Regions from separate parts of the Methylobacterium sp. Leaf85 genome, predicted to be linked through region 2. Evidence: predicted binding sites of a transcription regulator. Region 2 holds the regulator's gene; the other holds the start of a gene.
The links. Region 2 encodes LexA, which represses DNA repair genes until DNA is damaged. Its sites were predicted from a motif close to TGTTCNNNNTGTGTTCNG; they were not measured.

Region 1 (4,533 bases), on a different contig from region 2:
TTTTGCGTTGACGGACCTCTCTCGCAATTCACCCTGGTCCGGACGTCCGGAGCGCAAGCGAAGGGTGATTTGGAGTTCATCGCGGGATGTGCCGCGTCTGCGACTTGGGGGAGGCGCCGCGCGGCTCTTCGCCACCGACTCCGTTGGCGCTCCACCCCCGGGAAGAGAGGCGGCTCGGATAGGCCGAACTCGCGCCCCGCCTGTCCTCAGATGTCGAGTGTCGCCTCGTCGGCGAAGGCGGCACGCTCGGAGATGAAGGCAAAGCGGGCTTCCGGCTTGTTGCCCATCAGCCGCTCCACGGCATCGCCGGTGGAATCCCGCGCCTCGTCGAGGACAGCCACGCGCAGGAGCGTGCGCTTCTTGGGGTCCATCGTGGTCTCCTTCAACTGCGCCGGCATCATCTCGCCCAGGCCCTTGAAGCGGCTGATCTCCACTTTGCCGCCCTTGAAGACGGTCTTGATCACGCGCTCCTTGTCGGCGTCGTCACGGGCATAGACCGTCTTGGCGCCGTGCTGGAGCCGGTAGAGCGGCGGGATCGCCAGGTAGAGATGGCCCTTGTCGATGAGCTTGGGCATCTGCCGGTAGAAGAAAGTGATCAGCAGGGATGCGATATGCGCGCCGTCGACATCGGCGTCAGTCATGATGATGACCTTCTCGTAACGAAGGTCCTCGCCCTTGTAGCCGTTGCCCGTGCCGCAACCGAGCGCCTGGGTCAGGTCGGAGATGAGCTGGTTGGCGCCCATCTTGTCCCGACTGGCCGAGGCCACGTTGAGGATCTTGCCGCGTAGTGGCAGGATGGCCTGGCTGGCGCGGTCGCGCGCCTGCTTGGCCGAGCCGCCGGCGGAATCACCCTCGACGATGAAGATCTCCGAGCCGGCCGTACCCGCCTTCGAGCAGTCGGCGAGCTTGCCGGGAAGGCGCAGCTTGCGAGTCGCGGATTTGCGCGCGACCTCCTTCTCCTGGCGTCGGCGCAGGCGCTCCTCGGCCCGGTCGATCACCCAGTCGAGGAGCTTGTTGGCCTGGGCCGGGGAGGCGGCCAGCCAGTGGTCGAACGCGTCACGGATCGCCGTCTCGACGATGCGCGAGGCTTCCACCGTGGCGAGCTTGTCCTTGGTCTGGCCTTGGAATTCCGGCTCGCGGATGAAGACCGAGAGCATCGAGGCGCAGGTCGCCATCACGTCGTCGGTGGTGACCGAGGTCATCCGCTTGGCCTGGCCGACGCGCTCGGCATGCTCGCGCAGAGCGCGCAGCAGAGCCACGCGCAGGCCGCTCTCGTGGGTGCCGCCCTCGGCGGTGGGAATCGTGTTGCAGTAGGAGTGCGAGACCCCGTCTTCCACCACCATCCAGGCGACGGCCCATTCGAGGGAGCCGTGGCCGCCGGGCTTCGTCACCTTGCCGGCGAAGACCGCGTCGGTGACGAGCTCCTTGCCGTCGAGGTCGCGGGCGAGATAGTCGCGCAGGCCGCCGGGGAAGCGGTGCACCGTCTCGGCCGGCACGTCGGCGATGCCCTCCAGCAGGGCGGGGGCACAGCGCCAGCGGATCTCGACGCCGCCGAACAGGTAGGCCTTGGAGCGCGCCATCTTGAACAGCCGGCGCGGATCGAACTTCAGCGCCCCGAAGATCTGCGCATCGGGGTGGAAGCGCACCCGCGTGCCGCGCCGGTTCTGCACCCGGCCGACGGTTTCCAGCGGACCCTGGACATGGCCCCGCGAAAAGGTCTGGCGATAGAGAACCTGGCTTCGGGCCACCTCGACTTCGAGGATGTCGGAGAGGGCGTTGACCACGGAGATGCCGACACCGTGCAGGCCGCCGGAGGTCTCGTAGACCTTCGAGTCGAACTTGCCGCCCGCATGCAGCGTGGTCATGATCACTTCGAGGGCGGATTTGCCCGGAAATTTCGGGTGCGGGTCCACCGGGATGCCGCGGCCATTGTCGGTGATGACGAGGTGGCCGGTCTCCTCCAACTCCACCTCGATGTAGCTGGCATGGCCCGCCACCGCCTCGTCCATGGAATTGTCGATCACCTCGGCGAAGAGGTGATGCAGGGCGCGCTCGTCGGTACCGCCGATATACATGCCCGGCCGGCGCCGGACCGGCTCCAGGCCTTCCAGCACCTCGATCGACGAGGCGTCGTAGCCGGCTTCCGCCGCATCGACCGGTGCTCTGTCGAGGGGAGCGCGCGCCGCCGAAGCGGCCTTCGCGCCGCGCACGGGCGCTTGACCACCCGCGAACAGGTCGCTCGGCCGGCCGCCGGCGGGGGCCGGAACGGCCTGACGTGAGGTCTCGCGCTGAGTCATGGGCCAACCATACAGGAACGAAACGGAAACGTGAAGCGATGCCGCCCTCTTCGGCAGCCGCTCTCCCGGTGTTCCTGCGCAGCTTGCGCCGATTCCGTTAATGCTGTGTCGCCGGGGTACCGGAAGCGGGGGCTCGGCCACGCCTGCCCCCCTTGGCCGGAGGGGGCGATCGCGTCGCCCCGTCAGCTTCCGACCCGGCCACCGCCACGCCTGGTGATCGCGACGATGGCGGGGCGGGGCGGCATTCCGTCGATGAAATCCGGCCAGCGGGTGGAGGGCGCCTCGAAGGTGGCGGGCATGGCCTTCGGATCTTCCTCGTCGGCCTCGCCGGGATGCTGCACGGCGACGAAGAACGTGGTGTCGTCGGGTGTGAAGTAGGGGCCGCACATCTCGGCGCCGTTCGGCACCCTGAAGAAATGCTTGCCCGTGCCCCGTCCCTGCCCTTCCGTCTCCATCGCCCAGATGCCGTCGTTTCGCCCCGTCTTCGACGGCGAGTTCCCGTCTGTGGCGACCCAAAGCCGTCCCTGCCCGTCCACCGAGCAATTGTCCGGCATGCCGAACCAGCCGTCCTTCGTTGTCGCCGAGGAGAAGGTGGCGCCGACCGCCGCGATGGAGGGATCGCCGCATTTGACGAGGATTTCCCAGGCGAAGCCCGAGGCCGCGTGGTCGCCGTCGTCCGGGGTCAGTTCGACGATATGGCCGAAGCGGTTGTCGGGCCGCGGGTTGGCGGCGTTCACGTCGGCCGCCTTGCGCTTCCCGTTGTTGGTCAGCATCACGTAGACCTTGCTGGTCTTCGGGTTGGCCTCGACATCCTCCGGACGGTCCATCTTGGTGGCTCCGAGGAGGTCGCTGGCGCGCCGGGCCTCGATGAGCACGTCGGCCTGGGCGGTGAACCCGTTCTCGGGTGTCAGCGGACCCTGTCCGAACACCAGGGGCATCCAGGCCCCGCGCCCGTCGGCATCGAACCGGGCGACGTGCAGCGTGCCGGAATCGAGGATGTCGCGGTTGGCCGCCCGGTCGGCGAGGTCTACGGCCGCGTCGGTCACGAACTTGTAGACGTAGTCGAAACGCTCGTCGTCGCCCTGGTAGACGACGTACCGACCACTCTTCGAGACGATGCCGGCGGCGCCCTCGTGCTTGAACCGGCCCATGGCGGTGCGCTTCGTCGGGACGGAGGCGGGATCGAACGGGGCGATCTCCACCACCCAGCCGAAGCGATTGGGTTCGTTCGGTTCCTTGGACAGGTCGAACCGCTCGTGGAAGCGGCCCCAGGCATAGGCGTTGCCGGGCAGGCCGAGACGCTTGTGGTTGGTCGCCTCGGCCGACCCCTCTGCGAGGGTGCCGGAGAAGTAATAGTTGATGTTCTCCTCGCAGGTGAGCCACGTCCCCCAGGGTGTGGTGCCGCCGGCGCAATTGTTGATCATGCCCTTCACCGCGCGGCCGGACGGGTCGTCGGTGGTCTTCAGCCGATCGGAGCCGGCCGCCGGGCCGGAGAGGGCCATCGGCGTCTCGACGGTGATGCGGCGGGCGTATCGCGACCCCGGCACCACGGCCCATTTGCCGTCGTTACGCTTCACCTCGATCACCGAGCCGCCATGGGCGGCCATCTCGATGTCGACGAGGTCGCGATTCATGCCCTTGAAGGCCACGGTCTTGATGTCCTGGCGGCCGAGGCCGGGAAACATCAGTTCCTCGTTGGTGTATTCGTGGTTGACCACGAGAAGGCCATGCGCGGCCGGATCGGCGGCGCCGGGCATCGGGAAATAGCCGACGAAGTCGTTGTTGTAGCCGAATTGCCGGGCCTGGGCCGCGGCACTCTGGTTGAGCGGGTCGAAGGCGGGCGCACCGGGCAGGACCGGATCGCCCCAGCGGATCAGGATGTCGGCATCGTGCCCCTCGGCCACGTGATGGTGAGCGTCCGATCCCGCCTCGATCTCCGTGAAGGGGAACGGCGTCGCCTGTCCCTGCGCCGCCGCGACCGGGCCGGCGGCGAGCGCGCGGGGCGTCACCACCGCCGCGATGGCGCCGACCCCAAGAAGGCCGCGCAGCAGGTCGCGCCGGTCGAACCGGGCGGCGACCACGTCGCCGAAGGTGGCGTTCCGGCTCGGATTCGAACCGGCATCCTCGCCGTCTTCTGCGGCCTGCGAGCGGGTGCGCAGCGGCTCGGTCATGGTGAACTCGTCCCTTGGAATGGATCGAGTTCGAGTTAGGCGCGCCACATGGCGGGCGGATGACG
Region 2 (4,533 bases):
TCTGTTTCACCGCCACCAACGGCGAGCCATCGCTGGCGGCACCGCTCCTCGTGGCGCTCGCCCTCTCGGCCGCCGTACCGTTCCTCGGTTCAAGGCCCGTCGCCCTCGCTCTGGTTCTCGGACTCGCCGCGTCCTTCCTCGGCTTCTCGGCCGCTGTGTTGCGCCTGCGGATCGTGGCGGCGCCCGTCCTGGCCCGGACGACCATCGCGCCGCTCACAGGCCTTGTGGAAGCCCTCGACGAGCGGGAGGTCGGTGCGCGGCTCATCGTCCTCGTGGAGAGTTTCGGCACCCTGACGCCGGATCGCCGGCCGACGCGGGTTCGCGTGTCCTACAAAAAGGCGCTCACCCTGAAGCCCGGCGATTACATCTCGGCGACGGCGCGGCTCCTGCCCCCGCCCGAGGCGGCCCGGCCCGGCGGATACGATTTCGCGCGCGATGCCTACTTTCGCGGGATCGGCGCCGTCGGCTCTCTCGTGGGCAAGATCGAGGTGAAGCCTCCGCCGAGACCCTTGCCCTGGCAGGTCTCGCTCGCCGCTGCCGTGGACGATGCGCGCAACGCGCTGACCCGGCGGATCACCGATGCCAATGGCGGGCAGGCCGGCGCGGTGGCCGCGGCCCTGGTGACGGGCAAGCGCGGCCTCATCAATGCCGAGACCAACGATGTCCTGCGCGCGGCGGGGATCTACCACGTGGTCTCGATTTCCGGGCTCCACATGGTACTCGCCGCCGGAGTGGTGTTCTGGCTCGTTCGCGCGCTCCTCGCCCTCGTCCCGGGCCTCGCCCTCATCTGGCCGATCAAGAAGATCGCCGCCGGTTTCGCCATGGTCGGCGTCACCGCCTATTGCGTCTTCTCGGGCTGGGACATCGCCGCCGAGCGATCGCTCATCATGACCCTCGTGATGCTGGGCGCGATCCTCGTAGATCGTCCCGCGCTCAGCATGCGCAACCTCGCCCTGGCCGCGCTGATCGCCCTCGCGCGCGAGCCCGACGGGCTACTCGGCCCGAGCTTCCAAATGTCCTTCGGCGCGGTGGCCGGCCTCATCGCCTGCGCGGGCACGCTCAATCGTTGGATGCCGCCACGCGAAGGCGCCAGTCTCTTGGCCCGCGCATGGCGGTTCCTCACCGTCGCGGTCCTCGGCACCTTGGCGACGACCATGGTCGCCCAGATCGCGACGGCGCCGTTCGCGACCTATCATTTCCAGACCGTCCAGCCGTTCGGCATCGTCGGCAACGCGCTGACCTTGCCCCTCGTATCTCTGGCGGTGATGCCGGCGGCGGTGCTCGGAATCCTCGCCTATCCCTTTGCCCTCGATCAGCCGGTCTGGTGGGCGATGGGGCTCGCGGTACGGGGGATGCTCACGATCTCCGGGTGGATCAGCGGGTTTGGCCACGCCACCCTCGTCGTGCCGGCCTATGGCAGCACGGCCCTCTGCCTGCTGGCCCTCGCCCTGCTCCTGCTGACGCTCCCCGTGTCGGGGCTGCGCTGGATCGGCCTCGCTCCGGCCGCCCTCGGCATCGCGCTCGCCGCCACGCCACCTCGCTACGACCTCTATATCGACCGGGAGGGTGGGGGCGCGGCCCTGCGCGACCCAGACGGCCGGCTCGCAATCCTCGGAAACCCGCCCGCCTTCGTCCTCGAACAATGGCTCAAGGCGGACGGCGATTCTCGGAAGGCCGGTGCCGTATCCGTCTCCACGAAAGGCCGTTGCGATGCGGTCGGCTGCACCGCAGGGACGGAGACACGGCGCATCGTGGCGCTCGTCAAGGACAAGCGAGCCTTTACCGAGGATTGTGAGAGGGCAAGCATCATCATAGCCCGCCGCGACGCTCCCAAAGGATGCCGCGTCGGCCTCATCGTCGATCGGGCGTTCCTGGCGGAGCGGGGGGCGACAGCAGTTCGCTTCGGGCCGGACGGTCCTGTCGCGACATCGGCACGCTCGCCGAACGTCCGGCCTCCGTGGCGGCGGGTCATGGCCGAGGCCTCGCCTGTGCACTCGACACCGGCCGAGACCGCGAAACTACAGGATCCCGAGATCGACGAAGGCGATCCATTGCCGGACACACCCTCGGACCGGCCTCAGTAGCGGCGGACGAGGCTGACCAGGCGACCCTGGATCTGTACACGGTCGGGACCCAGCACCCTCGTCTCATAGGCGGGGTTGGCGGCCTCCAGGGCGATGGAGGAACCGCGACGACGCAGGCGTTTCAGGGTGGCTTCCTCATCGTCGATGAGGGCCACGATGATGTCCCCCGTATTCGCGGTGTCCTGCTTCTTGATCACCACCAGATCGCCATCGAGAATACCCGCTTCGATCATCGAATCGCCGCGCACCTCGAGGGCATAATGCTCGCCCCCCGACAGGAAGTCGGGAGACAACGTGACCGAGTGACTTTGGTTCTGGATCGCCGAGATCGGCGTACCGGCCGCGATCCGACCCATGACCGGGATGGTGATGGCCCGTCCGCTCTCGTCCTGAGCCTGGGTCGTCGGCGGGCGCATGGATGGCGTCGCCTTGGACCGTCCGCCTTCGACGACGCTGGGCGTAAAGCGGCGGACTTCGCCGGCGGGAGCCGGCTTCGGCGCGGGGGCGCCGGTCAGGCTTTCGGGCATCCGGATCACCTCGATCGCCCTGGCCCTATTCGGCAGGCGCCGCAGGAACCCGCGCTCTTCAAGGGCCGTGATCAGCCGGTGGATGCCCGATTTCGACTTGAGATCGAGCGCGTCCTTCATCTCGTCGAACGAGGGCGGGACACCACTCCCCTGCATCCGTTGCTGAATGAATTGGAGAAGATCCAGCTGCTTACGCGTCAACATACAGATCACTCTTCCACTGAAGCCAATGGCCGCGACTAACGCCGCTGAAACAAAACACGAACACGGTAGACGTTCTGGAAGTGTTCTGCAAGGGTTCCGTTAACGCGGTGGTAGAGTTTGTTCCTGGGCGGACATTCGCCGGCATCCCGGCGCCGGAGCCCGGCTGGCGGTTCGCGCCTCGCAAGTCGGCTCCATCCCGACGACATCCCACCCCGAGGGCCGATCGCCTCGGCGTGGTCGTTCAATAGCGACGGTGCTACCGGTCGCTGGCTTCGCCGCAGAATCGGGGATTCGTTTCGATCACTGTGACGGATCGGCGAGCCGATACAGACGCTTCGATCCGACCGAAGCCGGCTGTCTCGTCTCGTTCGCCGACATTGGCGGTCGCAGCGACCGGAAACCGGCGACGATGCCGTTCAGTCGAGATAGTCGCCGTACTTCTCGACATGGTTGGCCAGGCCGAGGCCGTGCTCGCGCACCAGGCGTTCGGCAAGTTCCGCGTCGCGCGCCTCCAGCGCCTTGATGATCGCCACGTGTTCCTTGATCGAGTTGGCGGCACGGTCGCCCTGGCGCATGGCCGTGTTGCGGATGCCGCGAACGTGCATGAGCAGATTGCTGGTGATATCCTTGATGACGTCGCACTGGCCCAGCGAAATGATCTTCTGGTGGAAGCGGATATTGGCTTCCGAATACTCGTCGAGATGATCCGACGGACGACCCTCGTAAAATTCCGGGAAATGCTCGCGCAGGCAGTGTAACTGCTCGTCTGTGGCTCGCTCGCAGGCGAGGCGAGCGGCCATGCTCTCCAGGGCCGACCAGGCCTGGATCATGCTGACGATCTCCTTCTTCGACTTCTTGATCACGAAGACGCCGCGCCGGGCCTCGAACCGTACGAAACCTTCCTGCTCGAGTACCGTCAGCGCTTCGCGCACCGGGGTGCGGCTCACTCCCAGGTTGAGAGACAGCTTCCTCTCGTCGAGCCTCACCTCCTCGCGCTGATTATAGATGTTCATATTCGTGATTGCTTCCTTGAGCGCGTCGTAGGCCAATGCACGCAAGCTCGAAGTCGCAACGATGGGCTTTACTTGAAACGTATCCGTCTTAACCATTTTCGACACCTAGAATGATTTCAACTCGCACACAGGGTCGAGCACACTTGGTGTGAAGCATGCCAAACCCGCGTTCAAAATACAAGGAACGCTTCGGGGCAAAGAAATCCTTCAACACAAGAATAGTGGCATCTCTTGTCCTAGCAATCCGGAGGACATGCATTCGGTCGTTGGAGCCGCGTCGATGCCGCACTCGCCATCGTCTCGTTCGTTTCAGTGCCGCGCATTCGCTGAAGCCCGACCAAACCGGCAAGATCATGCAAAACCGTTTGACAGTTGGTATTTGGTATGCCACCAATTGTCGAGAGATGCGGAGGGTTATCCGACTGTAACGCGGCCTGAGCGCGGTCGTGATGAGGCTTCGGCGGATTGGCGGTGGCATCACAGCACGCTGTCGACGTAGGGACACGCATTATAACGCATTACGTTCCGTAGCCCTTCGGTCGGGAGGTTTACGGACGGTCTTCAAGATAAGCATGAGCTGTTTGCTTGAGGAGGTCATAATTTTTTCGGTCTGACTTAAGAAAAATACGGGTTCGCCGAGACGTGCGGCCGTGGACGCCCCCGCCGCCCCACGATGGGGACGTCACCTCATCGGCTCGCCTGCCC

Region 1: parE (DNA topoisomerase IV subunit B) is a predicted target of LexA. The motif match lies at 2,311-2,328, and genes of this name have one in related genera.

The regions. Positions count from the first base shown of each region.
Region 1 is NZ_LMME01000034.1:39,503-44,035, reverse strand. It holds gene parE (DNA topoisomerase IV subunit B) at 207-2,297, opposite strand; gene ASF08_RS21350 (PhoX family protein) at 2,480-4,468, opposite strand.
Region 2 is NZ_LMME01000032.1:226,406-230,938, forward strand. It holds gene ASF08_RS18930 (ComEC/Rec2 family competence protein) at 1-2,084, shown strand, start outside; gene lexA (transcriptional repressor LexA) at 2,078-2,815, opposite strand; gene ASF08_RS18940 (GntR family transcriptional regulator) at 3,232-3,924, opposite strand.